Regions from separate parts of the Streptomyces alboniger genome, predicted to be linked through region 2. Evidence: riboswitches for the same ligand, from Rfam matches in the RefSeq annotation. Region 2 holds a riboswitch; each other region holds the start of a gene.

The links. A riboswitch is a leader RNA that binds a small molecule or an ion and turns the genes downstream of it on or off. The one in region 2 is predicted to bind cobalamin.
Region 1: another riboswitch for cobalamin. It lies ahead of CP975_RS13045 (ABC transporter substrate-binding protein); the one in region 2 lies ahead of cobN (cobaltochelatase subunit CobN).
Region 3: another riboswitch for cobalamin. It lies ahead of CP975_RS23755 (ribonucleoside-diphosphate reductase subunit alpha); the one in region 2 lies ahead of cobN (cobaltochelatase subunit CobN).

The regions. Positions count from the first base shown of each region.
Region 1 is NZ_CP023695.1:2,966,827-2,976,292, reverse strand. Features, by position in the region: gene CP975_RS13085 (immune inhibitor A domain-containing protein) at 1-1,012, shown strand, start outside; gene CP975_RS13080 (hypothetical protein) at 1,161-1,460, shown strand; gene CP975_RS13075 (isochorismatase family protein) at 1,498-2,082, opposite strand; gene CP975_RS13070 (nicotinate phosphoribosyltransferase) at 2,162-3,490, opposite strand; gene clpS (ATP-dependent Clp protease adapter ClpS) at 3,571-3,885, shown strand; gene CP975_RS13060 (DUF2017 domain-containing protein) at 3,897-4,493, shown strand; gene CP975_RS13055 (amino acid permease) at 4,856-6,358, shown strand; gene CP975_RS13050 (M67 family metallopeptidase) at 6,448-6,870, shown strand; cobalamin riboswitch at 6,875-6,998, shown strand; gene CP975_RS13045 (ABC transporter substrate-binding protein) at 7,044-8,006, shown strand; gene CP975_RS13040 (FecCD family ABC transporter permease) at 8,081-9,097, shown strand; gene CP975_RS13035 (ABC transporter ATP-binding protein) at 9,094-9,466, shown strand, end outside.
Region 2 is NZ_CP023695.1:6,233,539-6,243,004, reverse strand. Features, by position in the region: gene CP975_RS27545 (precorrin-2 C(20)-methyltransferase) at 1-872, opposite strand, end outside; gene CP975_RS27540 (precorrin-8X methylmutase) at 869-1,495, opposite strand; gene CP975_RS27535 (cobalamin biosynthesis protein CobG) at 1,507-2,820, opposite strand; cobalamin riboswitch at 2,935-3,054, shown strand; gene cobN (cobaltochelatase subunit CobN) at 3,098-6,712, shown strand; partial or broken gene CP975_RS35955 (histidine phosphatase family protein) at 6,728-7,146, shown strand; gene CP975_RS27520 (hypothetical protein) at 7,115-7,315, opposite strand; gene CP975_RS27515 (hypothetical protein) at 7,460-7,684, shown strand; gene CP975_RS27510 (hypothetical protein) at 7,776-7,973, opposite strand; gene CP975_RS27505 (GerW family sporulation protein) at 8,156-8,566, shown strand; gene CP975_RS27500 (protein kinase domain-containing protein) at 8,719-9,466, opposite strand, start outside.
Region 3 is NZ_CP023695.1:5,289,110-5,298,575, reverse strand. Features, by position in the region: gene CP975_RS23790 (extracellular solute-binding protein) at 1-7, opposite strand, end outside; gene CP975_RS23785 (GntR family transcriptional regulator) at 334-1,116, shown strand; gene CP975_RS23780 (carbon starvation CstA family protein) at 1,234-3,348, shown strand; gene CP975_RS23775 (YbdD/YjiX family protein) at 3,345-3,542, shown strand; gene CP975_RS23770 (DUF3311 domain-containing protein) at 3,664-3,918, shown strand; gene mctP (monocarboxylate uptake permease MctP) at 3,915-5,543, shown strand; gene CP975_RS23760 (GNAT family N-acetyltransferase) at 5,620-6,120, shown strand; cobalamin riboswitch at 6,181-6,303, shown strand; gene CP975_RS23755 (ribonucleoside-diphosphate reductase subunit alpha) at 6,432-8,828, shown strand; gene CP975_RS23750 (ribonucleotide-diphosphate reductase subunit beta) at 8,828-9,466, shown strand, end outside.

The DNA.
Region 1 (9,466 bases), 3.3 Mb from region 2:
GAAGCCCGCCGAGGGCGCCAAGCAGTGGTGGAGCGACCAGGGCGACGACCTGAAGAACACCCTGACGCGCTCCGTCGACCTGACCGGCAAGACCAAGGCCGAGCTTTCCCTCCAGGGCTGGTGGGACATCGAGGCCAACTACGACTACCTCTACACCGAGGTCTCCACGGACGGCGGCGCCACCTACACGCCGGTCGACGGCACCGCGGACGGCAGGCCGATCACCCGCGACGCCGGTGACAAGCCCGCGCTGACCGGTGTCTCGGGCGCGTACAAGAAGCTGGTCTTCCCGCTCGACGCCTACGCGGGCAAGAAGATCGACATCCGCTTCCGCTACGCCACGGACGGCGGCGCGGGCGGCAAGGGCTTCGCGGCCGACGCGCTCGCGATCACCGCGGACGGCGCCAAGGTCTTCGAGGACGGCGCCGAGGGCGGCGACAACGGCTGGAAGTCGAAGGGCTTCTCCCGCATCGCGGAGTCCTTCACCAAGAAGTACGACCAGTACTACCTGGCCGAGAACCGCCAGTACGTGTCGTACGACAAGACCCTCAAGGTCGGCCCGTACAACTTCGGCTTCTCGCGGACCCGTCCCGACTGGGTCGAGCACTACCCGTACCAGACCGGCCTGATGGTCTGGCAGTGGGACACCTCCCAGAAGGACAACAACACCAGCCAGCACCCCGGTGAGGGTCTGATCCTTCCGGTCGACGCGCACGCCAAGCCGCTGAAGTGGAAGGACGGCTCGCTCATGCGCAACAAGATCCAGCCGTTCGACGCCCCGTTCAGCAAGTACGCGACGGACAAGTTCACGCTGCACAACGCGGACGTCGCGACGAAGCTGAAGTCCCAGAAGGGCGTCTCGGTCTTCGACGACCGCAAGGGCACCTACTGGTACGCGTCCAACCCCACCGGAAGCGTCAAGGTCACTGACACCAACACCAAGATCCAGATCCTGAAGCAGCCGAAGGACGGCTCTTCGATCACGGTTCAGGTGGGCCCCTCCAAGAAGTAACCCAGCGTTTCCGCAGGTCAAACCATGATCGGCCGTCGCCCTCTAGCGGGCGGCGGCCGATCGTGTTTAGGTGCGTGCTGTGTACTTCTTATTGACGCGGGGTCCGGCCAGGGGCCCCGCGCGATGTCTCACGGGGGTGTGACGACGTATGTCCGCAGGAGGTTTCTGCAAGCTGCCGAACGGCAGCGTGGTGGTGGCGCTGACCCTGCCGAGCCCGTCGCCGGGCGGCGGCGCGGTCAGGGTGATAGCGCACGCCGTGAACCGCGCGAGGGCGCTGACGCGGGTGCGGAACCTCGGCCTGCGGGCGGTGTATCTGCGGGGCAACGCGGAGCCGCCCACGCCGGACGAGGTCACGGCGGTGCTGCACCACCCCGACGGGCTGATATGGCGGACGGCACCCGATGACGTGCGGGAGCTGTGGCATCCGATCAGGGCGCTCAGACGCTGAAAGGCAGGCCCTGAGGCCCCGCGCCCGACGGGACGCCTCAGACGACGGGCTTCCCTGCCAGCTCGACCCCGGCCGCCCGCATCTCGGCCATGGCCCGCTCCGTGGTCGCCGCGGCGACCCCTGCGGTCAGCTCCAGCAGCACCGTGGTCCTGAACCCCTCCCGGGCCGCGTCCATAGCGGTGGCGCGGACACAGTGGTCCGTGGCGATCCCGACCACGTCCACCTCCGTGATCTCCCGCTCCCGCAGCCACTCCGCCAAGGAGAGGCCGTTCTCGTCGACGCCCTCGAAGCCGCTGTAGGCCGCCGAGTGCGCCCCCTTGTCGAAGACCGCGTCGATGGCCCCGGAGGCGACGGCCGGGGCGAAGTTCGGGTGGAAGCCGACGCCCTCCGTGCCCGCCACGCAGTGCGGCGGCCAGGAGTCGGCGTAGTCCGGGCGGTCGGAGAAGTGGGCGCCGGGATCGATGTGGTGGTCGCGGGTGGCCACCACGTGGCGGTAGCAGGCGGGAGTCTGGCCGATCAGCTCGGTGATGGCGGCGGCCACGTCCGCTCCGCCGGCGACCGCGAGGCTGCCCCCTTCGCAGAAGTCGTTCTGCACGTCTACGACGATCAGTGCGCGGCGCATGGGCGGTGTCCTTTGGTGGGGTGACTACGAGCGTAGAGACTTCACGCGCGTTACGGGAGGGGGCGTCTTCCCGGGTCCTTCAGAGGTATTCCGTCGGGATGACCGCCTCGCCCCGCGACAGCTGCGTCGCCGAGAGGGGCAGGCCTGCGCGCGCCGCGGCGTGCCGGTCGCGGACCGCGTCCAGCGGCTCGCGGGCGACCACCTGGCCGCCCTTGACCAGCTCGACCAGGAGCTGTCGGTCGGCCAGCTCCGGCGGCACGGCCCCGGTGCCGACGACCTCGGCCTCGGCGACGCCGTACGCGTCGGTCCGCCGCGCGGCCCACTTCCGTCCGCCCATGGAGCTCTTGGCACCCAGCGACTTCTTCGCCACGGGCTCCAGAGGCGCCTTGAGGTCCGCCGAGTGGGCGCGGGCCACCAGCTTGTACACCATGGAGCAGGTGGGGTGCCCGGAGCCGGTGACGAGCTGGGTGCCGACGCCGTACGCGTCCACGGGCGCCGCCCGGAGCGAGGCGATGGCGTACTCGTCGAGGTCGGACGTCACGACGATCCTCGTGTTCGTCGCGCCGAGCTCGTCCAGCTGCTGGCGCACCCGGTGGGCGACGAGCAGCAGGTCACCGGAGTCGATCCGCACCGCGCCGAGATCGGGCCCGGCGACCTCGACGGCCATGCGGACGGCCTCGGTCACGTCGTAGGTGTCCACGAGCAGGGTCGTGCCGCGGCCGAGCGAGTCGACCTGGGCGCGGAACGCGTCGCGTTCGTTGTCGTGCAGCAGGGTGAAGGCGTGGGCGCTCGTGCCGACGGTCGGGATGCCGTAGCGGAAGCCCGCGGCCAGGTCCGAGGTGGTCGCGAAGCCGCCGACGTACGCGGCGCGGGAGGCGGCGACGGCGGCCAGTTCGTGGGTGCGGCGGGCACCCATCTCGATCAGCGGGCGGTCCCCGGCGGCCGAGGACATCCGGGAGGCGGCGGCGGCGATGGCCGAGTCGTGGTTGAGGATGGAGAGGATCACGGTCTCCAGGAGCACGCACTCCGCGAAGGACCCCTCGACCCGCAGGATCGGCGAGCCCGGGAAGTAGACCTCTCCCTCGGGATAGCCCCAGATGTCACCGCTGAAGCGGTAGCCGGACAGCCACTCCAGGGTGGCCTCGTCGACGATGTTCCGCTCGCGCAGGAAGCCGAGGACCCCGGCGTCGAAGCGGAAGTTCTCCACGGCGTCCAGGACCCGCCCCGTGCCCGCCACGACGCCGTAGCGGCGCCCCTCGGGCAGTCTGCGGGTGAAGACCTCGAAGACGGACCTGCGTGCGCCGGTGCCGGCCTTCAGTGCGGCCTGGAGCATCGTCAGCTCGTACTGATCCGTGAAGAGCGCCGTCGACGGAACATCCACCGGCAGGCCAAGGTCCGCTGTGTTCATACGAAGGATGCTACCGCACATCTCGTCACTTTGACGATTTCCTGGGCCCGTTTGTGCGAGTGACCCCCGGGGGTGGCAGCATGGGGCAGGTGAGTACGGCTCCCGCAGAGATCACCCGCCCCGAATCGGACGAAGAGACGGTCGTCGTCCCCGAGCCGGACGTTCCGTGGATCACGCTCGTGCACAACGACCCGGTCAACCTCATGAGCTACGTGACGTACGTGTTCCAGACGTACTTCGGGTACTCGAAGGAGAAGGCCACCAAGCTGATGATGGACGTGCACCAGAAGGGCCGCGCGGTCGTCTCCAGCGGCACCCGCGAGGAGATGGAGCGCGACGTGCAGGCCATGCACGGGTACGGGCTGTGGGCCACCCTTCAGCAGGACCGGAAGTAGCGACGCATCTGATGCCTGGACAATTCGAACAGATCCCCGGGGGCGGCGCCGCCGTCGCCCTCGACGAGGTCGAGATCTCGATCATCCGTTCCCTCGCCGTGCAGCTCCTGGAACTCATCGGCCCGGGTCCGGGCGGCGAGCCCTCCGACGACCCCCTCGCGGAACTCTTCGCCGAGGGCCCCAGTGAGCCGCCCGCCGACCCGGTGATGCAGCGCCTGCTCCCGGACGCCTACGGCGGTCCCGGCAGTGAGCGGGGTGACGAGGACGAGCTGCGGGCGTATTCGGCGGAGTTCCGCCGCTTCACGGAGAACGACCTGCGGGCCAAGAAGCGGGACGACGCGCTGGCCGTGATCCGCTCGCTCGACTCGATGGCGTCCTCGGGGGAGGGCGGAGCTGTCCTGAAACTGTCGGTCGAGGAGTCCCGGCAGTGGCTCGGGGCGCTCAATGACCTGCGGCTCGCGATCGGCACGCGCCTTGAGGTCACCGACGAGGATGACGCCGATCTGCTCTACCGGCTCCCCGACTCCGACCCCCGCAAGCCGATGGTGATGGCCTACCTCTGGTTGGGTGGACTCCAGGAGACGCTGGTCGGGACGTTGCTCGACTGAAATCCGGTGCATATGACACCGAGATTTGCCGCCCCGGACGCCCGCCGTTCACCTGGCGGCCCGTTCGCTCAACGGACGCTCAAATCCGGATAACGATCCTGTCACTTCATTGCCCACATTTACCGCGCCAAGAGAAGTTTGTCCGCTTCTCCCTGTGGTGTGTGCCACACGTGGCTGATTCTCGCACTGTTGCGGTCGTGATAAATCTTCACGACCGCTCGGTCGACGCCACCCATGTCGCCGAGGGCGCTCGATCCGGCAGACCGCCGGAAGCACTCCATTCACATCCGGGGGGATCAGGACCTGGTCCGCAGCCATCACGCGAAACGCGGGCGCGGATCAGCATGGAGAAAGGCGTCACCATGACCTCAGTGCAGGTCGAAGAGCAGCACGACGGGCACGACGGCAATGGTGCCGTGCAGGCCGCAGGCGGCCCGTCCGGCGAGGGCGAGGGCTACCAGCGCGGTCTGGGGGCCCGGCAGATCCAGATGATCGCGATCGGCGGTGCCATCGGCACCGGCCTGTTCCTCGGCGCAGGCAAGGCCATTCACAAGGCCGGCCCCAGCCTCATCCTGGCGTACGCCATCGCGGGCCTCGTCATCTTCTTCATCATGCGGGCGCTCGGCGAGCTCCTCATGTACCGCGCCGTGTCGGGCTCCTTCTCGGAGTACGCACGCGAATTCATGGGCCCGTTCTTCGGATTCGTGACCGGCTGGACGTACTGGCTCTTCTGGGTCGTCACCGGCATCACCGAAGTCACCGCGGCCGCCCAGTACATGCAGTACTGGACACACAACTCGTTCCCACAATGGGCGTACGCCCTTGTCTTCACGGTCATCCTGTACGGCGCGAACCTCATCTCCGTGAAGCTCTTCGGTGAGCTGGAGTTCTGGTTCTCGATGGTCAAGGTCACCGCCATCATCGGCATGATCCTGATCTGCGTCGGCATCCTCACCATCGGCTTCTCCGACGCCGGTGACACCGCGACCGTGGCCCACCTGTGGAACCAGGGCGGCTTCTTCCCGAACGGCATCGGCTCCACGCTGATGACGCTCCAGATCGTGATGTTCGCCTTCCTCGCCGTCGAGCTGGTCGGCGTCACCGCGGGCGAGTCCAAGGACCCGAAGACGGTCCTGCCCAAGGCCATCAACACCGTGCCGTGGCGCATCGCCGTCTTCTACGTCGGCGCGCTGATCATGATCCTGTCGGTCGTGCCGTGGACGCACTTCCAGCCCGGTGTCTCGCCGTTCGTCGCGGCCTTCGAGAAGATGGGCCTCGGCGTCGGCGCCGCGATCGTGAACTTCGTGGTCCTCACCGCCGCGCTCTCCTCCTGCAACTCCGGCATGTACTCCACCGGCCGCATGCTGCGCGACCTGGCGCTCAACGGCCAGGGCCCGAAGCTCTTCACCAAGCTCACGAAGAACGGCCTGCCGCTGCTCGGCACCACGTTCTCCGCCGCGTTCATGCTGGTCGGCGTCTGGATCAACTACCAGTGGCCGGGCGAGGCGTTCAACTACGTCGTCTCCTTCGCGACCATCTCCGGCATGTGGGCCTGGATCATGATCCTGGCCTGCCAGATCCGCTACCGCCGCAAGGCCGACCGCGGCGAGCTGCCGCAGTCCACCTTCCGGGCGCCCGGAGCCCCGTACACGAGCTGGTTCGCCCTGCTCTTCATCGGCATGGTCATCGTAATGATGGGCGTCGACAAGGACGCGCGCATCTCGCTGTACGCCGCCCCGGTCTGGGCCGCGATCCTCGGGGTCACCTACCTGGTCCTCAAGAGCCGCAACCCGCAGGCCGCCGCGTTCAACAAGCGCAAGGTCGGCGTCGTCGCCTCCGAGGCCGAGCCGGTCGACAAGGACTGACCCCGGCTCCCTGGAGCCGCTGTCCAGCATGTGGGCCCGCCCGTACCGCACTCCGGTACGGCGCGGGCCCTCTGCTTATCCTGACTGCCATGCTGACCATCACCCAGGCCCTCCACGACCAGATCGTCGCGCACGCCCGCCAGGACCACCCCGACGAGGCGTGCGGCGTGATCGCGGGCCCGGCGGGCACCGGCCGCCCCGAGCGGTTCATCCCGATGCTGAACGCCGCGCGCTCGCCCACGTTCTACGAGTTCGACTCGGGTGACCTGCTCAAGCTCTACCGCGAGATGGACGACCGCGACGAGGAGCCGGTGGTCATCTACCACTCGCACACCGCGACCGAGGCCTACCCCTCCCGCACCGACATCAGCTACGCCAACGAGCCCGGCGCCCACTACCTCCTGGTCTCCACCGCGGACACCGACGACGCCGGCCCCTTCCAGTTCCGCTCGTTCCGGATCGTCGAGGGCGAGGTCACCGAGGAAGAGGTGCGGGTCGTACAGGCATACTGACCCCGACCACTTCTGGGCGGCAGGAGACAGGAAGCCGGTGCGAACCCGGCACGGTCCCGCCACTGTGACCCCACCCCCTCACCGGGGGCGCGGGGGAGTCAGGAACTGACCTGCCGCCTTCTCTCCACGCAACGCAGGGGACGCGGAAATCCCCTGAAGGAGGCAGTTCAGCCATGTCCCGCGCCCTACGCGTCCTCACCGCCGCGGCCCTGCTCGCCCCGCTCGCCGCCTGCGGCTCGTCCGGTTCCACCGACTCCGGCAAGCCCGCCGCCAAGGCCGCCGGATTCCCGTACACCGTCACCAACTGCGGTGTGCGCACGACGTACGACGCACCCCCCGAGCGGGCCGTCACCATGAACCAGCACGTCACCGAGGTGATGCTGGAACTCGGCCTCAAGGACCGCCTCGCCGGGACCGCCTACCTCGACGACAAGGTCCTGCCGAAGTACGAGAAGGCGTACAAGTCCGTCCCCGTCCTCGCCAAGGAGTACCCCTCCTACGAGAAGCTGCTCGCCGCCAACCCCGACTTCGTCTACGGCGGTTACGCCAGCGCCTTCCTGGCGGGCGACGGCCGCAGCCGCTCCGCGCTCGCCAAGTCCGGCATCAAGAGCCGCCTCAACATCGAGGGCTGCGCGAAGCGGGCGATCTCCATGGACGACGTCTACCGCGAGGTACGCGAGGTCGGCTCGACCTTCGGGGTGCGCGAGCGCGCGGACAAGTGGGTGAGCGGCGCCAAGCGGGAACTGGCCGCCACCGAGAAGAAGGCGAAGGGCGGGAAGCCGGCCTCCGTCTTCGTCTACGACAGCGGCGACAAGACCGCGTTCACGCTGGGCGGCCGGGGCATCGGCAACGACATCGTCGAGCGGGCGGGCGGCCGCAACGTCTTCGCCGACGTGGACAAGTCCTTCGGCGACGCGTCCTGGGAGAAGGTCGTCGAACGCAAGCCGGAGGTCATCGTGATCCTCGACTACGGTGCCACGACCGTCGCCCAGAAGAAGCGCCGGCTCCTCGACGACCCGGTCCTCGCGGACGTCCCCGCCATCAGGAACAAGCGGTTCGCGGTCCTGCCGCTGTCGGACGCGGTGACAGGGGTACGAGCCCCGGAGGCGGTGAAGAAGCTGGCGGCACAGCTGTGAGCACCCCCCAGCCCGTCCGGCGGTTGAGGACGAGCCCGAAGGGCGACAGACGCAACTCCAAGGGGCGCCGCCTCCTGATCCTGACGGGACTGACCGCGGCCCTCGCGGCAGCGATACTCGCCGGCCTGGCTCTGGGCTCGGTCAGGATCCCCCCGAGCCAGGTCGTGGAGATCCTCACAGGGCGCGCGGAACCCTCCCCCTTCCGCACGATCGTCCTGGAGGTAAGACTCCCCAGGGTCCTGCTGGGCGCCACCGTAGGAGCCGGACTGGCAGTCATCGGCACCGTCCTCCAGGCGCTCGTCCGCAACCCCCTCGCCGACCCGTTCCTCCTGGGCGTCTCCTCGGGCGCCTCCGTAGGCGCGGTCTCGGCGATCGTCCTCGGCGGCGTCTTCGGCGTCGGCACCGCGCTGAGCACCGCCGTCACGATCCCCGCGGCCTCCTTCGTGGGCGCGCTGATCTCCCTGGCCCTCGTCTACGCCCTGGCCAGAAGCGGCGGCGGGGGCTTCGCCACCGGGCGGCTGATCCTCGCGGGCGTAGCCGTCTCGTACATCCTGACCGCGCTGACCAGCCTCATCCTCGTCACCGCCGACAGCGCCGACCACCTCAAGGAAGTCCTCTACTGGACGCTCGGCGGCCTCGGCAGCGCCCGGTGGGACATGCTCGCCCTGCCCTGCGTGGTCCTCGCCGTCGGCACGGCCCTGCTGATCGCGCTGGCCCGCCCGCTCGACCTGCTGCTCGTCGGCGAGGAGGGCGCCACCGTCCTCGGCCTGGACACGGCCCGCTTCCGCGCCGCCGTGTTCGTCCTCTCCTCGCTGCTGACCGGCGTCCTCGTCGCGTACAGCGGCGCCATCGGCTTCGTCGGCCTGATGGTGCCGCACGCCGCCCGGATGCTGGTCGGCGCCGCGCACCGCCCGCTGCTCCCGGTCGTGGCGCTGATGGGCGCGGTGTTCCTGGTCGTCGCCGACCTCGCCGCACGCACGGTCGCCGCGCCGCAGGACATCCCGGTCGGCGTGCTCACCGCGCTGACCGGCGGACCGTTCTTCCTCTGGCTGCTGCGCAGGGGCCAGAGCCACGAAGGGATGGCCACATGACGCTGCGCGTCGAGAACCTCGGCTACCGGACCCCGGGCGGGCTGCGCCTCCTCGACGGTGTCTCACTGGCCGTCGCCGAGGGCGAGACGGTCGGCGTCGTCGGCCCCAACGGCAGCGGCAAGACGACGCTGCTGCGCTGTGTGTACGGGGCGCTCACCCCGGCCGAGGGCCGCGTCCTGCTGGACGGGGCCGACCTGGCGGGGGTCGGCGCCAAGGCCCGCTCGCGGCACATCGCCACCGTCCCGCAGGACGGCCAGGCGGGCTTCGACCTCACCGTGCGGCAGGTCGTCGCGATGGGCCGCTCCCCGCACAAACGCTTCTGGGAGGGGGACACAAAGCGGGACGACGAGCTGGTGCGGGCCGCCCTCG
Region 2 (9,466 bases):
CCGACCAGGTCGTCGGCGGCAGCGAGCGCGCCGCGCGTCTCGGGGGTCAGCCAGAGGGGCCCCGCCGGGCCGGTGCCGACCACGACGACCTCGCCCCGTCCTGCCGGGGCGGGCTCGGGCGCGGGGCCGCCGGTCAGCGGCGCCACGCGGCTCGGCAGGACCGCCACCGAGAAGTACGGCACCGATTCCGGGTCCACGTCGGCCAGCCGGCCGGTGCGCTCGCCCTCCATGGTGGCGCGCTCCACGTACCGGGCCTCTTCGAGGCGGCCCGCGCGCTCCAGGGCGCCGCGCACCTTGCCGAACGTGCGGCCGAGCTTCATGACGACCGCCGAGTCCGTCGACGCGAGGCGGGCGGCCAGTTCCTCCTCGGGGAGGGTGCCGGGCAGGATCGTGAGGACCTCCTCGGCCTCCACGAGGGGTTCGCCGAGGCGGGCGGCGGCGGCGCTCACCGAGGTCACCCCGGGAATGACCTCGGTGTCGTAGCGGTGGGCGAGCCGCTTGTGCATGTGCTGGTAGGAGCCGTAGAAGAGCGGGTCGCCCTCGGCGAGGACGGCGACGGTGCGCCCGGCGTCGAGGTGCGCGGCGAGGCGCGCCGCGGCCTGCTCGTAGAAGTCGTCGAGGGCACCGCGGTAGCCGCCGGGGTGGTCGGTGGTCTCCGTGGTGACGGGGTAGACCAGCGGCTCCTCGATGTGGTCGGCGCGCAGGTGCTTCTCCGCGATGCGGCGGGCGATGGAGCGGCCGTGCCGTGCCGAGTGGTACGCGACCACGTCGGCGGCGGCGATGACCTCGACGGCGCGCACGGTCATCAGGGAGGGGTCGCCGGGGCCGAGCCCGACTCCGTAGAGCTTCCCTCGGGTGGTCTCGGTGTTCACTCCGCCTCGCTCGCAATCGCGTTGATCGCCGCCGCGGCCATCGCGCTGCCGCCACGACGTCCCCGTACGACCAGGTACTCCAGGCCCGAGCGGTGCTCAGCGAGCGCGTCCTTGGACTCGGCGGCGCCGACGAAACCGACCGGGATGCCGAGGACCGCCGCCGGGCGCGGGGCGCCCGCCTCGATCATCTCCAGGAGGCGGAAGAGGGCGGTGGGGGCGTTGCCGATGGCGACGACGGAGCCTTCGAGGCGGTCGCGCCACAGCTCCATGGCCGCGGCGCTGCGCGTGGTGCCGAGCTGTGCCGCGAGGTCCGGGACGGACGGATCGGCGAGGGTGCAGATCACGTCGTTGTCGGCGGGCAGCCGCTTGCGGGTGACGCCGCTCGCGACCATGTTCGCGTCGCACAGGATCGGCGCGCCGTCGCGCAGCGCCTTGCGGGCGTCGGCCACCACGCGCGGGCTGAAGGCGAGATCGCGGACGAGGTCGACCATCCCGCAGGCGTGGATCATCCGCACCGCGACCTGGCTGACATCGGCGGGCAGACCGGCGAGGTCCGCCTCCGCGCGGATGGTGGCAAAGGACTCGCGGTAGATCGCCGCGCCGTCCTTCTCGTAGTCGAACACTGTGCTCTCGCTCATCTCGTGGCCGTTGTGGTGGTGGTTGCGGATGTCGTACGTGCCGTCGTGACCGTCTCGGTCAGGGTCCCGCCGTTCACGGGCACCGCGGTGCCGCCGGTGTGCGCCGTCACCTCGTAGCGCCCGTCGCCGATAGCGGTGACGCCGACCCAGTCGCCGTGCGGGTGGCCGCAGCGGCGCTCGCAGCCCGACCAGTGGACGGGCAGGCCCCCGGCGCCGGGAACGGCGTCCGCGCGTACGTCGGCGAGGGACTTGGCGCAGCCGGGGCGGCCGGTGCAGGCGCCTACGCCGAGCCAGGGCGAGCCCGGGTCGGTGAGGTAGCCGGCGTCGGCCAGCGCGGTCAGGCGTGCGCGGGCCGCCGCGTCGTCCCGGAAGCCCGGGATGACCAAGCCGCGCCACGGCGTGACCCGCAGCTCGTCGGCGGGGGCCGGGAGCAGGGCGCGCCACTGGGCGGCCGTGACCCGGCCGAGGCGGGCGCCCACCGCCACCGCGCGGCCGACGACGCCGGGCAGGGGCGCGGCGGGGCGGGGCAGGTGCGGGGCGGCGGCGGGCTCGGCGTCGATGCCGTCGCTGCCCTCGGTGCCCCGCCGCAGCGCTCCGGCGAGGTCGACGGCGTGCCCCGCGGGCAGCTCCCGTACCCGCCAGGCTCCGTTGCCCGCCTCACGCGCGGCGGCGAGGAAGGCCCCGGCGGCGGCGAGTGCGGCGCGGGGGGCGGCGGCGCCGGGGACGCGCAGGGCGTGGCTCCCGACGCGTACGACCGCCGTACCGCCCGATTCTGCGATCAAGGTCACATCGCCGCCGAGCCCGGCCACGTCCCCGCGCCCGTCGTCCAGGGCGAACAGGAAGCGGCCGGAAAGCGCCGTCGTCCAGTCCTCGGCGCACAGCAGTCCGTCCAGCTCACGGGCCCACAACTGCACGTCGGCGTGGCCGAGTCGGTCCAGGGTGGCCAGCGGGGACGCCACGATGTTCCGGACGCGCTCGTGGCGTTCGGAGGGCAGCAGGCCCGCGTCCGCGAGGAGCGTGGAGAGTTCCGCGCCGCAGCTCTCGCCGAGGCCGCGCAGCTCGATGTTGCCGCGCGAGGTGACGCTGAGGTTCCCGTCCGCCAGACGCTCCGCCGCGTCACCCAGAACCGATGCCTGATGACCCGTCAAAAGGCCTGCGGGCAGGCGGAGTCGGGCCAGTGCGCCGTCGTCGGCGCGGTGCAGACGGAGGGCTCCGGGGCAGGCGTCACCCCGGTCGCGTATCCGGTCACGTATGGGGGATTCGCCCTGTTTCATGGAAGTTGCTCGGCTGGGCGGCATGGCGGCGAGCATACCCAGGCGGATCCGGGCGGTCGCCTCCCGAGACGGCCCGTCCTGGCAGGTGGCCGCCCCGCGATCGGTGGGCAGGACTTACTATGCAGGCGGCGGGCCGCCAGGTTCGCCGACGCCAGCGACGGCGTGGGTCCACCAGGACCCGAGGGAGGAAGCCCGGTGCGAATCCGGCGCGGTCCCGCCACTGTGAACCCCACCGAGGTGGGGCGAGCCAGGAACTCCTGCCGTCCATACGACCACCCGGGGCGCGGACACCCCGAGGAAGGCCTGCGCACGCATGCTTCTGCTGCTGTCGACCTCCGACACCGACCTGCTCAGCGCCCGCGCGGCGGGGGGTCCGGTCGACTACCGGTTCGCCAACCCGTCCCGTCTGGACCTCGCCGAGCTGCCCTCCCTGCTGGAGGGCGCCGACCTCGTCGTCGTACGCCTCCTCGGTGGCGTACGCGCCTGGCAGGACGGCCTCGACCAGCTCACCGCCAGCGGTCTGCCGGTGGTCGTCCTCACCGGTGAACAGGCGCCCGACGCCCAGCTCATGGCCTCCTCGACCGTGCCGGTCGGCATCGCCGCCGAGGCGCACGCCTACCTCGCGCACGGCGGCCCCGCGAACCTGGAGCAGCTGGCCCGCTTCCTCTCCGACACCGTGCTCCTCACCGGCCACGGCTTCGACCCGCCGGCGCCCGCGCCGTCCTGGGGCCCGCTGGAGCGCACCGCGCGCGACATCGAGGGCCCGACCGTCGCGGTGCTCTACTACCGCGCCCACCACATGAGCGGCAACACCGCGTTCATCGACGACCTGTGCGGCGCCATCGAGGACGCGGGCGGCCGCCCGATGCCGCTGTACGTGGCCTCGCTGCGGGCTCCCGAGCCCGAGCTGATCGACGCGCTGCGGCCCGCCGACGCCATCGTCACCACGGTCCTCGCCGCGGGCGGCACCAAGCCCGCCGAGGCCTCCGCGGGCGGCGACGACGAGTCGTGGGACGCGGGCGCGCTGACCGGGCTCGACGTGCCGATCCTCCAGGCGCTCTGCCTGACCGGCTCGCGTTCGGCCTGGGAGGAGAACGACGAGGGCGTCTCGCCGCTGGACGCGGCGAGCCAGATCGCGGTGCCGGAGTTCGACGGACGTCTGATCACCGTGCCGTTCTCGTTCAAGGAGATCGACGAGGACGGGCTCCCGGCCTATGTGGCGGACGCCGAGCGGGCGGCCCGGGTAGCCGGGATCGCCGTGCGCCACGCGCGTCTGCGGCACATCCCGGCCGCCGACAAGCGCCTCGCGCTGGTGCTCTCCGCGTACCCGACCAAGCACTCGCGGATCGGCAACGCGGTCGGCCTCGACACCCCCGCGTCCGCCGTGGCGCTCCTTCGCAGGCTCATCGGTGAGGGCTACGACTTCGGCCCCTCGGAGGAGATCCCGGGCATCGTCTCCGGTGACGGCGACGAGCTGATCCGTGCGCTGATCGACGCGGGCGGCCACGACCAGGAATGGCTCACCGAGGAGCAGCTGGCCGCCAACCCCGTCCGCATCCCGGCCGCCGCCTACAAGCGGTGGTACGCGACGCTGCCGCAGGAGCTGCGGGACTCCGTCGAGGAGCACTGGGGCCCGCCGCCCGGCGAGATGTTCCTGGACCGCTCCCGCGTGGGCGACGGCGGTGACCCGGAGGGCGACATCGTGCTCGCCGCCCTGCGCCGCGGGAACCTCCTCATCCTCATCCAGCCGCCGCGCGGCTTCGGCGAGAACCCCATCGCGATCTACCACGACCCCGACCTGCCGCCCTCGCACCACTACTTGGCGGCCTACCGCTGGATCGCGGCCCCCGCGGCCGACGGCGGTTTCGGCGCGGACGCGATGGTCCACCTCGGCAAGCACGGCAACCTGGAGTGGCTGCCCGGCAAGAACGCGGGCCTCTCGGCGGCCTGCGGCCCCGACGCCGCGCTCGGCGACCTCCCGCTGATCTACCCGTTCCTGGTGAACGACCCGGGCGAGGGCACCCAGGCCAAGCGCCGCGTGCACGCCACGCTCATCGACCACCTCGTGCCGCCGATGGCCCGTGCGGACTCCTACGGCGACATCGCGCGCCTGGAGCAACTCCTCGACGAGTACGCGCAGATCAGCTCCATGGACCCGGCGAAGCTTCCCGCGATCCGCGCGCAGATCTGGACGCTCATCCAGGCCGCGAAGCTCGACCACGACCTCGGCCTTGAGGACCGCCCGGACGACGACGGCTTCGACGACTTCCTGCTCCACGTCGACGGCTGGCTCTGCGAGATCAAGGACATGCAGATCCGCGACGGCCTGCATGTGCTCGGCACCGCCCCGGCGGGCGCCGACCGCGTCAACCTCGTCCTCGCGATCCTGCGCGCCCGCCAGATCTGGGGCGGCACGACCGCGCTGCCGGGCCTGCGCGAGGCCCTCGGCCTCGACGAGTCCGCGGCGACGCGCGTGAGCGCCGACGAGGCCGAGGAGAAGGCCCGCGCACTGGTCCAGGCGATGGACGACGCGGACTGGGACCTCTCGGCCGTCCCCGCCGACCAGGGCGAACAGGTCGCCGCCATCCTGGAGTTCGCGGCCCGCGAGGTCGTCCCGCGCCTCGCCGCCACCACCGCCGAACTCGACCACGCGGTGCACGCCCTGAACGGCGGCTTCGTCCCGGCGGGCCCCTCGGGCTCCCCGCTGCGCGGCCTGGTCAACGTCCTGCCGACCGGCCGCAACTTCTACTCGGTCGACCCCAAGGCAGTCCCGTCCCGCCTCGCCTGGGAGACCGGCGAGGCCCTCGCCGACTCGCTCATCGAGCGGTACAGGAACGACAACGGCGGCTATCCCACCTCCGTCGGCCTGTCCCTGTGGGGCACGAGCGCGATGCGCACGGCGGGCGACGACGTCGCCGAGGCCCTCGCGCTGCTGGGCGTCCGCCCCGTCTGGGACGACGCGTCGCGCCGCGTCACGGGCCTGGAAGCCATTCCGTACGAGGAGCTGGGCCGCCCGCGTATCGATGTGACGCTGCGCATCTCGGGCTTCTTCCGCGACGCGTTCCCGCACACGATCGGCCTGCTCGACGACGCGGTGCGCCTCGCCGCCTCGCTGGACGAGCCCGCCGAGCACAACTACGTACGCGCCCACGCCCAGGCCGACCTGGCCGAGCACGGCGACGAGCGCCGGGCCACCACCCGCATCTTCGGCTCCCGCCCCGGCACGTACGGCGCGGGCCTGCTCCAGCTCATCGACTCCCGCGACTGGCGCACCGACGCGGACCTCGCCGAGGTCTACACGGTGTGGGGCGGCTACGCCTACGGCCGCGGGCTCGAAGGCCGCCCGGCCCGCGCCGAGATGGAGACCGCGTACAAGCGCATCGCGGTCGCCGCGAAGAACACGGACACCCGCGAGCACGACATCGCGGACTCCGACGACTACTTCCAGTACCACGGCGGCATGGTCGCGACCGTGCGCGCCCTGCGGGGCACGGCCCCCGAGGCGTACATCGGCGACTCGACGCGCCCCGAGACGGTCCGCACGCGCACGCTGGTGGAGGAGACCTCACGCGTCTTCCGCGCCCGCGTCGTGAACCCCAAGTGGATCGAGGCGATGCGCCGCCACGGCTACAAGGGCGCCTTCGAACTCGCCGCCACCGTGGACTACTTGTTCGGGTACGACGCCACGACCGGCGTCGTCGCCGACTGGATGTACGACAAGCTCACCGAGGCGTACGTCCTGGACCCGACCAACCGCCAGTTCCTCCAGGAGAACAACCCCTGGGCCCTGCACGGCATCGCGGAGCGCCTCCTGGAGGCGGAGTCGCGCGGCATGTGGGCCAAGCCGGACCCGGCGGTGCTGGAAGCGCTGCGCCAGGCCTACCTGGAGACCGAGGGCAACCTGGAGGACGAGGGCACGCGGGAATAGCCAGCCGGCAGCGCTGCCGCTCTGCTCGGGGAGCGGCTTCGGGTCGCCCGGCTGATCGGGGAGCGGCTCGGCGGGGTTCCGGTGCACCGGTCGGAGGCCGCCGGGGACTACGTCCCGTACCTGCCGAGCGCGGACGAACTCCCCCCGGACAGTGCCGAAGCCACGCTCCGGCGCCTCGCGCAGTTCCCCGCGCAAGAGCGTGAGGGCGGGCCCGCGCTGGCCCGCGAGGCGCTGGCGCGGTTCACCGGGCCGGTGCCCGGCGACGAGCCGCGGCACGAGCTGGTCGTCACGCACAACTTCCTGATCGGCTGGCTCGTCCGGGGCGCCCCGCCTCACTGGTCTTCTACAACGACATGCGGCACCTGCCCGCGGAGCTGCGCTGGACCGGGTTCCCGCCGGAACTCACAGAAGGTGCGGAATCCCCACATTGTTGATGAGGGGGCCCTCGACCGTCACTCCTTCCGTGATCAGTGACTCGGGGAGGGGCAGCGGCGAAGGGTTCGCCACCGCCCGCTGTGCCGCCGAGGCCGGGACCGCCACGGCGGCGAGGGCGAGGATGAGGATTCCCAGGAGGGTGGCGGTCAGGGCGCGGCGATGACGCATGTGGCTGCCTTCTCTGTCGGTGCGGGTGGCGGGCGTCTTACGACCCGTTCGTATGATCGTCGGTGACTTCTTGGACGCGGCGGGGTTACACACGGCGAGCGGGCCGCGGTGGGCGGCCCCCGCGCAGGGTCCAAGGAGGCTGTCATGAACGGCGGTTGGGTGCAGGCAACGTCCCGTTGGGTGCTGGTCACGGCGATGGTGGCCGGGCCGGCCGTGCTGTGCTCCGGCACGGCTCACGCCGACGAGACGCATGAGAACTCGCACAACGCGCCCAGGGTGGCGCTGATCAGCACCGGCCAGATCGACGATCCGCTGGAGGACGTGCTGGAGCACACCCTCCTCTTCGGTGACGGCTACCGATGGGGCTGACCGGCGGGGCCGGCCGCGCCTCGTAACCGTCACGCACTCGCGCGGGTCCCGGACGGCAGCGCAAGTGCGTGACGGAGCACGGTGGTTCAGGTCACGGCGCGAGGCAGCCGACGCCCGGGATCTCGGCGGGGACGCTGGGGGCGGCCGGATCGACGAGCCCCGTGACGTCACCGGCCGCCTGTGTCACGCAGCCGAGGGTCGCGATCGGGTCCGGAACGGCGCTCGCCGGCACCGTGAGGATCCCCAGCAGGGTGACGGCTCCAAGGACGACGGCGGCGGTACGGCGCATGTGAGATCTCCTTCACTTCGGCGGTGTTGCCCGTGGCCCGGCGCTTCGTGCCGGGCCGCTCCGTGACTCCCCAACTCCCGCACCCGATAGGCCCCATATCACCCGTACGTGGATGACGGAACGATCCGCCGCTGCGCTAGGCTCGGGCTCGTCGCGCGTACGCACTGCCCCAGGAGGCACCGGTGACCGCCCCGGACGAGACGGCTCTGCCCACCCCGTCGGGTCACCCGACCGGCGACGACGCCCACCGCGCCCAGTTGGAGCGGCTGGCCGAGGAGATCGGCGAGCGGGCCGCCGGGACGGTCGTCTTCGGCGAGGCCGTCACCGCCGCGGAGGTCACCGTCATCCCCGTCGCCGAAGTCGGTTACGGCTTCGGCCTCGGCCCCACCTCCCCCACCGCCTCCGAAACCGGTGGGGCCGGCTGCGTCAGGGCCCACCCCCGCGGCTTCATCGAGATCAGGAACGGCACCGCCACCTACCGGCCGCTCCCCAACCCGTGGCTCACCGTCGCCCTCCCGTTCGCCGCCTTCCTGGCGGGCGTCGCCGTCCCGCCCCTCGCACGCCTTCTCACCAAGCGCCACCCCGGCGCGTAGGAAGCGGCCCTGGACACCGCCGGGGGAGACGGATTGCCCAGGGCCGCGGTCTGGGTGGTGTTGTCGAGCACGGGCGACAGTAGGAGACGCGATATATCGCGTCAAGTCTCGTTGCTCGCTTTCGGTCATGCGAAGGGCGTACGACGCGCGTATCACCCGTTGACGTACGCGTTCACCGGTGAGAGCCCGGACAGGTCGACCTGGAGCCCGCGCAACGCCGGTGAGTACAGGTAGGTGCGCTCGGGGACGAACACCGGGACGGCGGCCGCCTGCTCCAGTACCAGGCGGTTCACCTCGGCCCACAGCCTGCCCGAGTCCTTGAGGTCCGCCGCGCCGTTCGCCGCGTCGATCGCCGCGTTCACCTTCGCGTTGTCGAGCCGACTGTAATTGCTCGACCTGGCCCGGTCATGGCGTCCGTCGAAGTAGTCGGGCAGGTAGTTGGAGGCGGTGGGCAGGCCGCCGCCGACGGCCATGCGGACCATGTCGTACTTGCCGTCGGCCACGCCGCTCCAGAAGGAGGAGAGCGGCACCTGCTTGACCGTGACCTCGAACCCGGCTCCCTCCAGGCCCGCCTCGACGGCCTCCGCGCGGTTCTTGTCGGTGCTGGTGTCCGGGTGGGCGAGGGTGAGGCGGTAGCCCATCTCGTCCGCCTCCAGGAGGAACTTCCGCGCCCTGGCCGTATCGCCGTTCACCATCCGGCGGTTGGGGTCGAAGCCCAGGGTCCCGGGCACTCCCGGCGGCAGCAAGTGAGTGGTCAAGCGGCCTTCCCCGCCGCTCGCCTTGAGGATGTCGTCGCCGGGCAGGGCGGTGGCGATGGCTCTGCGTACGTCGAGGTTCCTCACCCGGTCCGTGTTGATGACGTACGACTGCGTGTGCCAGGTGGGGGACGTGACCACTTTC
Region 3 (9,466 bases), 940 kb from region 2:
GCTTCACGTCACCCTCCTCAAGGGATGCCAGTCAACCCCCCACCCGCAGCGACCGAATGGACCGAGATCTGCCCGTGGGACTGGAACCTGGTCTTTAATGGTGTAGACCAGTACGGGGAGCTTGGCCTAGACCTTTAGGGGTGTCAAGGGTGTATAAGAAGGGCTGTCGCGTCCGTTATCGGACCGACACCTGAGCGGGCAAGGCCCTCCCCCCAGGCTCTCGACTTCGCTCGACCAGGGGGCGCCCCCATGGCCCGGTACGTGCCACGATGTGAGCCGCGACAGACGGAGGAGCCGGTGACGGCAGCAGCACAGGAGCCGGAAAGGCTGACTATGGGCACCGAAGCGGGCAGTACCGGGACCGACGAGGGCGCGCCCGCGGAGACCCCCAGCGTCGGCCGGACCGCGCGCGTCCCCAAGTACTACCGGCTGAAGCGGCACTTGCTCGACATGACGGAGACGCTGCCGCCCGGCACCCCCGTTCCCCCGGAGCGCACGCTCGCCGCCGAGTTCGACACCTCGCGCACGACGGTCCGCCAGGCCCTCCAGGAGCTGGTCGTCGAGGGGCGCCTGGAGCGGATCCAGGGCAAGGGCACGTTCGTCGCCAAGCCGAAGGTGTCGCAGGCCCTCCAACTCACCTCGTACACCGAGGACATGAGAGCGCAGGGCCTTGAGCCCACCTCGCAGCTCCTGGACGTCGGCTACATCACCGCCGACGACACCCTCGCCGGCCTGCTCGACATCGGCGCGGGCAGCCGCGTGCTGCGCATCGAGCGCCTGCGCCTGGCCAACGGCGAGGCGATGGCCATCGAGACCACGCACCTGTCCGCCAAGCGCTTCCCCGCGCTGCGCCGCTCCCTGGTCAAGTACACCTCGCTCTACACCGCGCTCGCCGAGGTGTACGACGTGCGTCTCGCCGAGGCCGAGGAGACCATCGAGACATCGCTGGCCACACCGCGCGAGGCGGGCCTGCTCGGCACCGACGTCGGCCTGCCGATGCTGCTGCTCTCCCGTCACTCCCTGGACGCCGCGGGCCGGCCGGTGGAGTGGGTGCGCTCGGTCTACCGCGGCGACCGCTACAAGTTCGTGGCCCGCCTCAAGCGCCCCACGGACTGACCCGCGTACGACCGGCCGGTCCCGCACCGGGGTCTGGCGCGGATCACTTCCCTGCCTTACGTTCCTCCCGTCATCGCATGACGAACGTCATCGCACGATGAACGGGAGGACGACCCGGTGCGCAGAGCAGATCCCCGATCCATCGCCGTCTGGACCGTCGTCGCACTGGTCGGCGCCACGGGCTGGACCGTGCTGGCGCTGGCCCGCGACGAGGAGGTCTCGGCCGCCTGGATGGTGGCGGCGGCCCTCGGCTCGTACGCCATCGCCTACCGCTTCTACTCCAAGTTCGTCGCGTACCGGGTGCTGAAGGTCGACGCGCGCCGGGCCACGCCCGCCGAACGGCTCGACAACGGCATCGACTACCACCCGACCGACCGCCGCGTCCTGCTCGGCCACCACTTCGCGGCGATCGCGGGCGCGGGCCCGCTGGTGGGGCCCGTACTGGCCGCCCAGATGGGGTACCTGCCCGGCACCATCTGGATCGTCGTCGGCGTGATCTTCGCGGGCGCCGTCCAGGACATGGTCGTCCTGTTCTTCTCGACGCGGCGGGACGGCAAGTCGCTCGGGCAGATGGCACGGGACGAGATCGGGCCGTTCGGCGGGGCCGCCGCGCTGCTCGCCGCCTTCGCCATCATGATCATCCTGCTCGGCGTGCTCGCCCTGGTCATCGTCAACGCGCTCGCCGAGTCGCCCTGGGGCACCTTCTCCATCGCGATGACCATCCCGATCGCGCTGCTCATGGGCTTCTACCTGCGGGTTTTGCGCCCGGGGCGGGTCAGCGAGGTCTCCCTCATCGGCGTCGTGCTGCTGCTGATCGCGCTCGTCGCCGGGCGCTGGGTCGCCGAGTCCTCGCTCGCGGACACCTTCACGCTCGCACCCTCGACGCTGGTGATCTGGCTGATCGCGTACGGCTTCGTCGCGTCGATCCTGCCGGTCTGGATGCTGCTCGCGCCGCGCGACTACCTCTCCACCTTCATGAAGATCGGCACCATCCTGCTGCTCGCGCTCGGCGTGGTCGTCTCCCTGCCGACGCTGAGGATGGACCCGGTGACCGACTTCGCCTCGCGCGGCGACGGGCCCGTCTTCGCGGGCTCGCTCTTCCCCTTCGTCTTCATCACCATCGCGTGCGGGGCCCTGTCCGGCTTCCACGCGCTGATCTCATCTGGCACGACGCCGAAGATGATCCAGAAGGAGACGCAGGTCCGGATGATCGGGTACGGCTCCATGCTGATGGAGTCGGCCGTCGCGATCATGGCCCTGATCGCCGCCTCGATCATCGACCCCGGGCTGTACTTCGCGATGAACGCGCCGGCGGGCGTTGTCGGCGACACCGTACAGGAGGCGTCGAAGGCCGTCGCGGGCTTCGGGTACTCCATCTCCCCCGCCGACCTCGCGCAGGCCGCCAAGAACGTGGAGGAGTCCTCGCTGCTCTCGCGCACGGGCGGCGCGCCCACGCTCGCGGTCGGCGTCTCCGAGATCTTCTCGAAGGTCACGGGCGGCTCGATGCGGGCCTTCTGGTACCACTTCGCGATCATGTTTGAGGCGCTGTTCATCCTGACCGCGCTCGACGCGGGCACCCGCGTGGGCCGCTTCATGCTCCAGGACATGCTGGGTAACGTCTACAAGCCCTTCAAGAACGTGAGCTGGAAGCCCGGCCTGGTGCTGACCAGCGCGGCCGTCACCGGCCTGTGGGGCTACTTCCTGTGGGTGGGCGTGCACGAGCCGCTCGGCGGGATCAACCAGCTCTTCCCGATCTTCGGCATCGCCAACCAGCTCCTCGCCGCCGTCGCCCTCACCGTCTGCACGACGCTGCTCGTGAAGTCCGGCCGCCTCAAGTGGGCCTGGATCACGGCGGTTCCGCTCGCCTGGGACGCCACGGTGACACTCACGGCGAGCTGGCAGAAGGTGTTCTCCGGCGACCCGCGGGTCGGCTTCTTCACCCAGCGCTCGATCTACCAGGACGCCATCGACGACGGCAAGGTCCTGCCGCCCGCCAAGTCCATGGACGACATGCACACCGTGGTAACCAACTCCACGGTGGACGGGGTCCTTTCGGCGGCGCTCGCCCTGCTCATCGTCATCGTGATCGTCGACGCGGCCCGGGTCTGCTTCCGGCACATCAGCGACCCCGAGGCCTCCCGGCTGAGCGAAGTGCCTTTCGTGGAGTCGAAGTTGACGGCACCGGCCGGCCTCTTCCCGACCGCGCAGGAGAAGCGGGAGCTCACCTCGTGACGTGGGTACTGCGGGTGCTGCGGTGGATCCGCTGGTACGCGCGGGAGTTGACCGACGAGTCCGCGTACGACCGCTATGTCGCGCACGCGCGGAAGGCGCACCCAGGGGCGTCCGTCCCTTCCCGGAGGGAGTTCGAGCGAATGCGGACGGACCGCCAGGAGTCGGACCCCCGGCAAGGATTCCGCTGCTGTTGAACAGGCGCTTCGGCACATCCGGCACTCGTCCGTTATCCGGACAGGGGTTCCATAGATCAAGACTCTCGCCTAGATTTCCCGCACGTTAAGCATGGGATAAGCGAGGGAACGGAGCCGCGATATGTCAGATGCGCCTGAAGTGGACAGACCGGTGGTCACACCGGTCCGGGTGGTCATCGCGGCCTGCCTTGTCGCACCCTTCGTGGCCATGCTCTGGGTGGGTTCGTACGCGAAGGTCGAACCGACCTTCCTCGGCATACCGTTCTTCTACTGGTACCAGATGGTCTGGGTGCTTCTCTCCACCGTGCTCACGATGATCGCGTACAAGCTGTGGCAGCGTGACCAGCGCGCCCGCAAGGAAGGTGCGCGGTCATGAACGGCGGAGTCAACGGCGTCGCGCTCGCCGTCTTCATCTTCTTCTTCATCGCGGTCACCGTCATGGGCTTCCTCGCCGCCCGCTGGCGCAAGGCCGAGAACGACCAGAGCCTGGACGAATGGGGCCTCGGCGGACGGTCGTTCGGCACCTGGGTCACGTGGTTCCTGCTCGGCGGCGACCTCTACACCGCGTACACCTTCGTGGCCGTCCCCGCGGCGATCTACGCGGCGGGCGCGGCCGGGTTCTTCGCGGTGCCGTACACGATCCTCGTCTATCCGCTGATCTTCACCTTCCTGCCGCGCCTGTGGTCAGTCTCGCACAAGCACGGCTATGTGACGACCTCCGACTTCGTGCGCGGGCGCTTCGGCTCGAAGGGGCTCTCGCTGGCCGTCGCGGTCACCGGCATCCTCGCCACGATGCCCTACATCGCGCTCCAACTGGTCGGCATCCAGGCGGTCCTCGACGTCATGGGCGTCGGCGGCGGCCCGGACACCAACTGGTTCATCAAGGACCTGCCGCTCCTGATCGCCTTCGCGGTGCTCGCCGCGTACACCTACTCGTCGGGGCTGCGCGCGCCCGCGCTGATCGCGTTCGTGAAGGACGGGCTGATCTACCTCGTCATCGTCGTCGCGATCATCTACATCCCGATCAAGCTGGGCGGCTTCGACGACATCTTCGCCAAGGCGGGCGACGCCTTCGCGCAGACCAACCCGGCCACCGACAAGCCGCGCGGCGCGCTCGTGCCCGCCGAGGCCGGGCAGTGGACGTACGCGACGCTCGCGCTCGGATCGGCCCTCGCACTGTTCATGTACCCGCACTCGATCACGGCGACGCTCTCCTCCAAGAGCCGCGACGTGATCCGCCGCAACACCACGATCCTGCCGCTGTACTCGCTGATGCTCGGCCTGCTCGCGCTGCTCGGCTTCATGGCGATCGCGGCGGGGATCAAGGTCGACAACGGCCAGCTGGCGATCCCGCAGCTGTTCGAGAACATGTTCCCCGACTGGTTCACGGGCGTGGCCTTCGCGGCCATCGGCATCGGCGCGCTGGTCCCGGCGGCCATCATGTCGATCGCGGCCGCGAACCTCTTCACCCGCAACATCTACAAGGACTTCATCAAGCCCGACGCGACGCCCGCGCAGGAGACCAAGGTCTCCAAGCTGGTCTCGCTCATGGTGAAGGTCGGCGCGCTCGCCTTCGTCCTCACCATGGACAAGACCGTCGCGATCAACTTCCAGCTCCTGGGCGGCATCTGGATCCTCCAGACCATGCCCGCGCTGGTCGGCGGCCTGTTCACGCGCTGGTTCCACCGCTGGGCGCTGCTCGCGGGCTGGGCGGTCGGCATGGTCTACGGCACGCTGGCCGCGTACGGCGTCGCCTCGCCGACGCAGAAGCACTTCGGCGGCTCGTCCGACACGATCCCGGGCATCGGCGAGATCGGTTACATCGGCCTCACCGCGTTCGTTCTGAACGTGATCGTGACCGTGGTCCTCACCTTCGTCCTGAAGGCGCTGAAGGCCCCGGAAGGCATCGACGAGACCTCTCCCGGGGACTACACCGCCGACGCGGGCGACCCGGGCGTCGTCCAGGAACTGCCGAAGGCGACGGCGGGCGCCGGGCACTGACCCACTCGCCGTCACGGCAGAGGGCCGCCGGAAAATCGGCGGTCCTCTGCCGTACCCGTGTTGCACACTGCGCCCCATGGACTTCACGATCACGATCAGATCCGCGCGCCCAGAGGAGTACGAGGCGCTCGGCGACCTCACCGCACAGGCCTATCTCGACGGCGGGCACCTGGACTTCGGGGTGGACGACCCCTATCTCGTGGTGCTGCGCGACGTGGCGGGACGCGCGGCGGCGGCCGAGGTCCTGGTGGCCGAGGCGGGCGGCGAGATACTCGGCTGCGTCACCTACGTCCCGGCCGGCGGCCCGATGGCCGACATCACCCGCGACGGCGAGGCGGAGATCCGCATGCTGGCCGTCTCCCCCGCGGCGCGCGGCCGGGGCACCGGAGAGACGCTCGTACGGGAGTGCGTGCGGCGCGCCGAGGAAGCGGGCCGTACCGCGCTCGTCCTGTCCACGCAGACCTCGATGCACGCCGCCCACCGGCTGTACGAGCGCCTCGGCTTCGTCCGCACACCGGAGCGCGACTGGCGCCCCATCGAGACGGTGCCGCTGCTGACGTACGCGCTGAAGCTCTAGCCACCACTCCGCGAGCCGACACAAGATGTGGGCCCGCTTCAGAGGCCCGGCACAAGATGTATGCTCGTGCTCGCTGTCGCCGCAGGGGAATCCGGTGCAAGTCCGGAACTGTCCCGCAACGGTGCATGTGTACGCGTTTGGCGTACGCGGAGTCCGAGGACCTGCCGACAGTGCGCCCGTGCCGTCCGGCCCGGGTGCCGACCGTCCGGGCCTCGTGGAGTGGGCCGGTGGACGCGGTACGCCGCCCTGTCCGGGTGCGCCCGTGTGCCCTCCCCTCCCCTGGCCCAGAGCCGAGCGAGGGAGTGCCCCACGTGACCATCGCGCCTGCCGAACCCGCGTCAGCGACCAAGCCGACCGCCGAGGGTGGCGAAGGAACCGACGGCCCAGGGGCCGCGCTGCTGCGCACCCTGACCGAACTCACCGTCGACCTTCCCGACGCCGACCCCGGCCGGGTCGCCGCCGCCGCGCTGCGCGGCCGCTCGGCCAAGGCCGACGCGTCGGAGCTGCGGGAGCTGGCGACCGAGGCGGCCGCGGGGCTCATCTCCGACGACCCGGCGTACTCGAAGCTGGCGGCCCGGCTCCTGTCGATCGGCATCCGCGAGGAGGCGGCCACGCAGGGCGTGCGCTCCTTCACCGAATCCGTGGCGGTCGGCCACCGCGAGGGCCTGATCGCCGACCGCACGGCGTCCTTCGTGACCGAGCACGCGGCCCGGCTCGACGCGCTGGTGGACGCCGCGCACGCCGACGGCGCCGACTTCCGCTTCGAGTACTTCGGCCTGCGCACCCTGCACAGCCGCTATCTGCTGCGCCACCCGATCACCCGGCAGGTCATCGAGACCCCGCAGCACTTCATGCTGCGCGTCGCGAGCGGCCTGGCCAAGGACGACGGCGCCGCCGCCGTGGACGAGGTCGCCGCGCTGTACGGCCTGATGAGCCGCCTGGACTACCTGCCGTCCTCGCCTACGCTCTTCAACTCCGGCACCCGCCACCCTCAGATGTCCTCCTGCTACCTCCTCGACTCCCCGCTGGACGAGCTGGACTCGATCTACGACCGCTACCACCAGGTCGCGCGGCTCTCCAAGCACGCGGGCGGCATCGGACTCTCGTACTCCCGCATCCGTTCCCGGGGTTCGCTGATCCGCGGCACGAACGGGCACTCGAACGGCATCGTGCCGTTCCTCAAGACCCTGGACGCCTCGGTCGCCGCCGTGAACCAGGGCGGCCGGCGCAAGGGCGCCGCCGCGGTCTACCTGGAGACCTGGCACTCCGACATCGAGGAGTTCCTGGAGCTGCGCGACAACACCGGTGAGGAGGCGCGCCGCACGCACAACCTCAACCTCGCGCACTGGATCCCGGACGAGTTCATGCGCCGGGTCGCCGGCGACCAGGACTGGTCGCTGTTCTCCCCGGCCGACGTGCCCGAGCTGGTGGACCTGTGGGGCGAGGAGTTCGACGCCGCCTACCGCGGGGCCGAGGCCGCCGGGCTCGCGAAGAAGACGATCCCGGCCCGCGATCTGTACGGCCGCATGATGCGCACCCTCGCACAGACCGGCAACGGCTGGATGACGTTCAAGGACGCCGCCAACCGCACCGCCAACCAGACGGCGGAGCCCGGCCACACCGTGCACTCCTCCAACCTCTGCACCGAGATCCTGGAGGTGACGGACGACGGCGAGACGGCGGTCTGCAACCTCGGCTCGGTGAACCTCGGCGCGTTCGTGGAGGACGGCGACCTCGCCTGGGACCGGCTCGACGAGACCGTCCGGACGGCCGTCACCTTCCTCGACCGTGTCGTCGACATCAACTTCTACCCGACCGAGCAGGCCGGGCGCTCCAATGCCAAGTGGCGCCCGGTGGGCCTCGGCGCGATGGGCCTCCAGGACGTCTTCTTCCAGCTGCGGCTGCCCTTCGACTCCCCCGAGGCGCGCGCCCTCTCCACCCGCATCGCCGAGCGGATCATGCTCGCCGCGTACGAGGCGTCTGCCGACCTCGCCGAGCGCGAGGGCCCGCTGCCCGCCTGGGAGAAGACCCGGACCGCGCGCGGTGTGCTGCACCCCGACCACTACGACGTCGAGCCGGCCTGGCCGGAGCGGTGGGCGGCGCTGCGGGAACGCATCGCCCGGACCGGCATGCGCAACTCCCTGCTGCTGGCCATCGCGCCGACCGCCACCATCGCGTCCATCGCGGGTGTCTACGAGTGCATCGAGCCGCAGGTCTCCAACCTCTTCAAGCGCGAGACGCTCAGCGGTGAGTTCCTCCAGGTCAACGCCTACCTCGTGGAGGAGCTGAAGCGGCTCGGCGTCTGGGACACGCAGACCCGCGAGGCGCTGCGCGAGGCCAACGGCTCGGTGCAGGGCTTCGGCTGGATCCCGGAGGAGGTCCGCGCGCTGTACCGCACGGCGTGGGAGATCCCGCAGCGCGGCCTGATCGACATGGCCGCCGCGCGCACCCCGTTCCTCGACCAGGCGCAGTCGCTCAACCTGTTCCTGGAGACGCCGACCATCGGCAAGCTCTCCTCGATGTACGCGTACGCCTGGCAGCGGGGCCTGAAGACCACGTACTACCTGCGCTCGCGCCCCGCCACCCGCATCGCCCGCGCGGCAGGCTCCAACGCCGCCACCGCCGCCCCCGTCCCCGCGCAGGTCACGGCCGAGGAAGCCGTCGCCTGCTCCCTGGAAAACCCCGAGTCCTGCGAGGCCTGCCAGTAATGAGCACCACCACGAACAGCGAGAAGAACCTCCTCGACCCGGGCTTCGAGCTGACCCTGCGCCCCATGCGCTACCCGGACTTCTACGAGCGCTACCGGGACGCGATCAAGAACACCTGGACGGTGGAGGAGGTCGACCTGCACTCGGACGTGGCCGACCTCGCGAAGATGACGCCCGAGGAGCAGCACCTGATCGGCCGCCTCGTCGCGTTCTTCGCGACCGGCGACTCGATCGTCTCCAACAACCTCGTGCTGACGCTCTACAAGCACATCAACTCCCCCGAGGCCCGGCTGTACCTGAGCCGTCAGCTCTTCGAGGAGGCCGTGCACGTCCAGTTCTACTTGACGCTGCTCGACACCTACCTGCCCGACCCCGAGGACCGGGCGGCCGCGTTCGACGCGGTGGAGGAGATCCCCTCCATCCGCGAGAAGGCGCAGTTCTGCTTCAAGTGGATGGACTCGGTCGAGAAGCTGGAGAGGCTGGAGACCCGGGCCGACCGCCGCCGCTTCCTGCTCAACCTCATCTGCTTCGCCGCGTGCATCGAGGGCCTGTTCTTCTACGGTGCCTTCGCGTACGTCTACTGGTTCCGCAGTCGCGGTCTGCTGCACGGCCTCGCGACCGGCACCAACTGGGTGTTC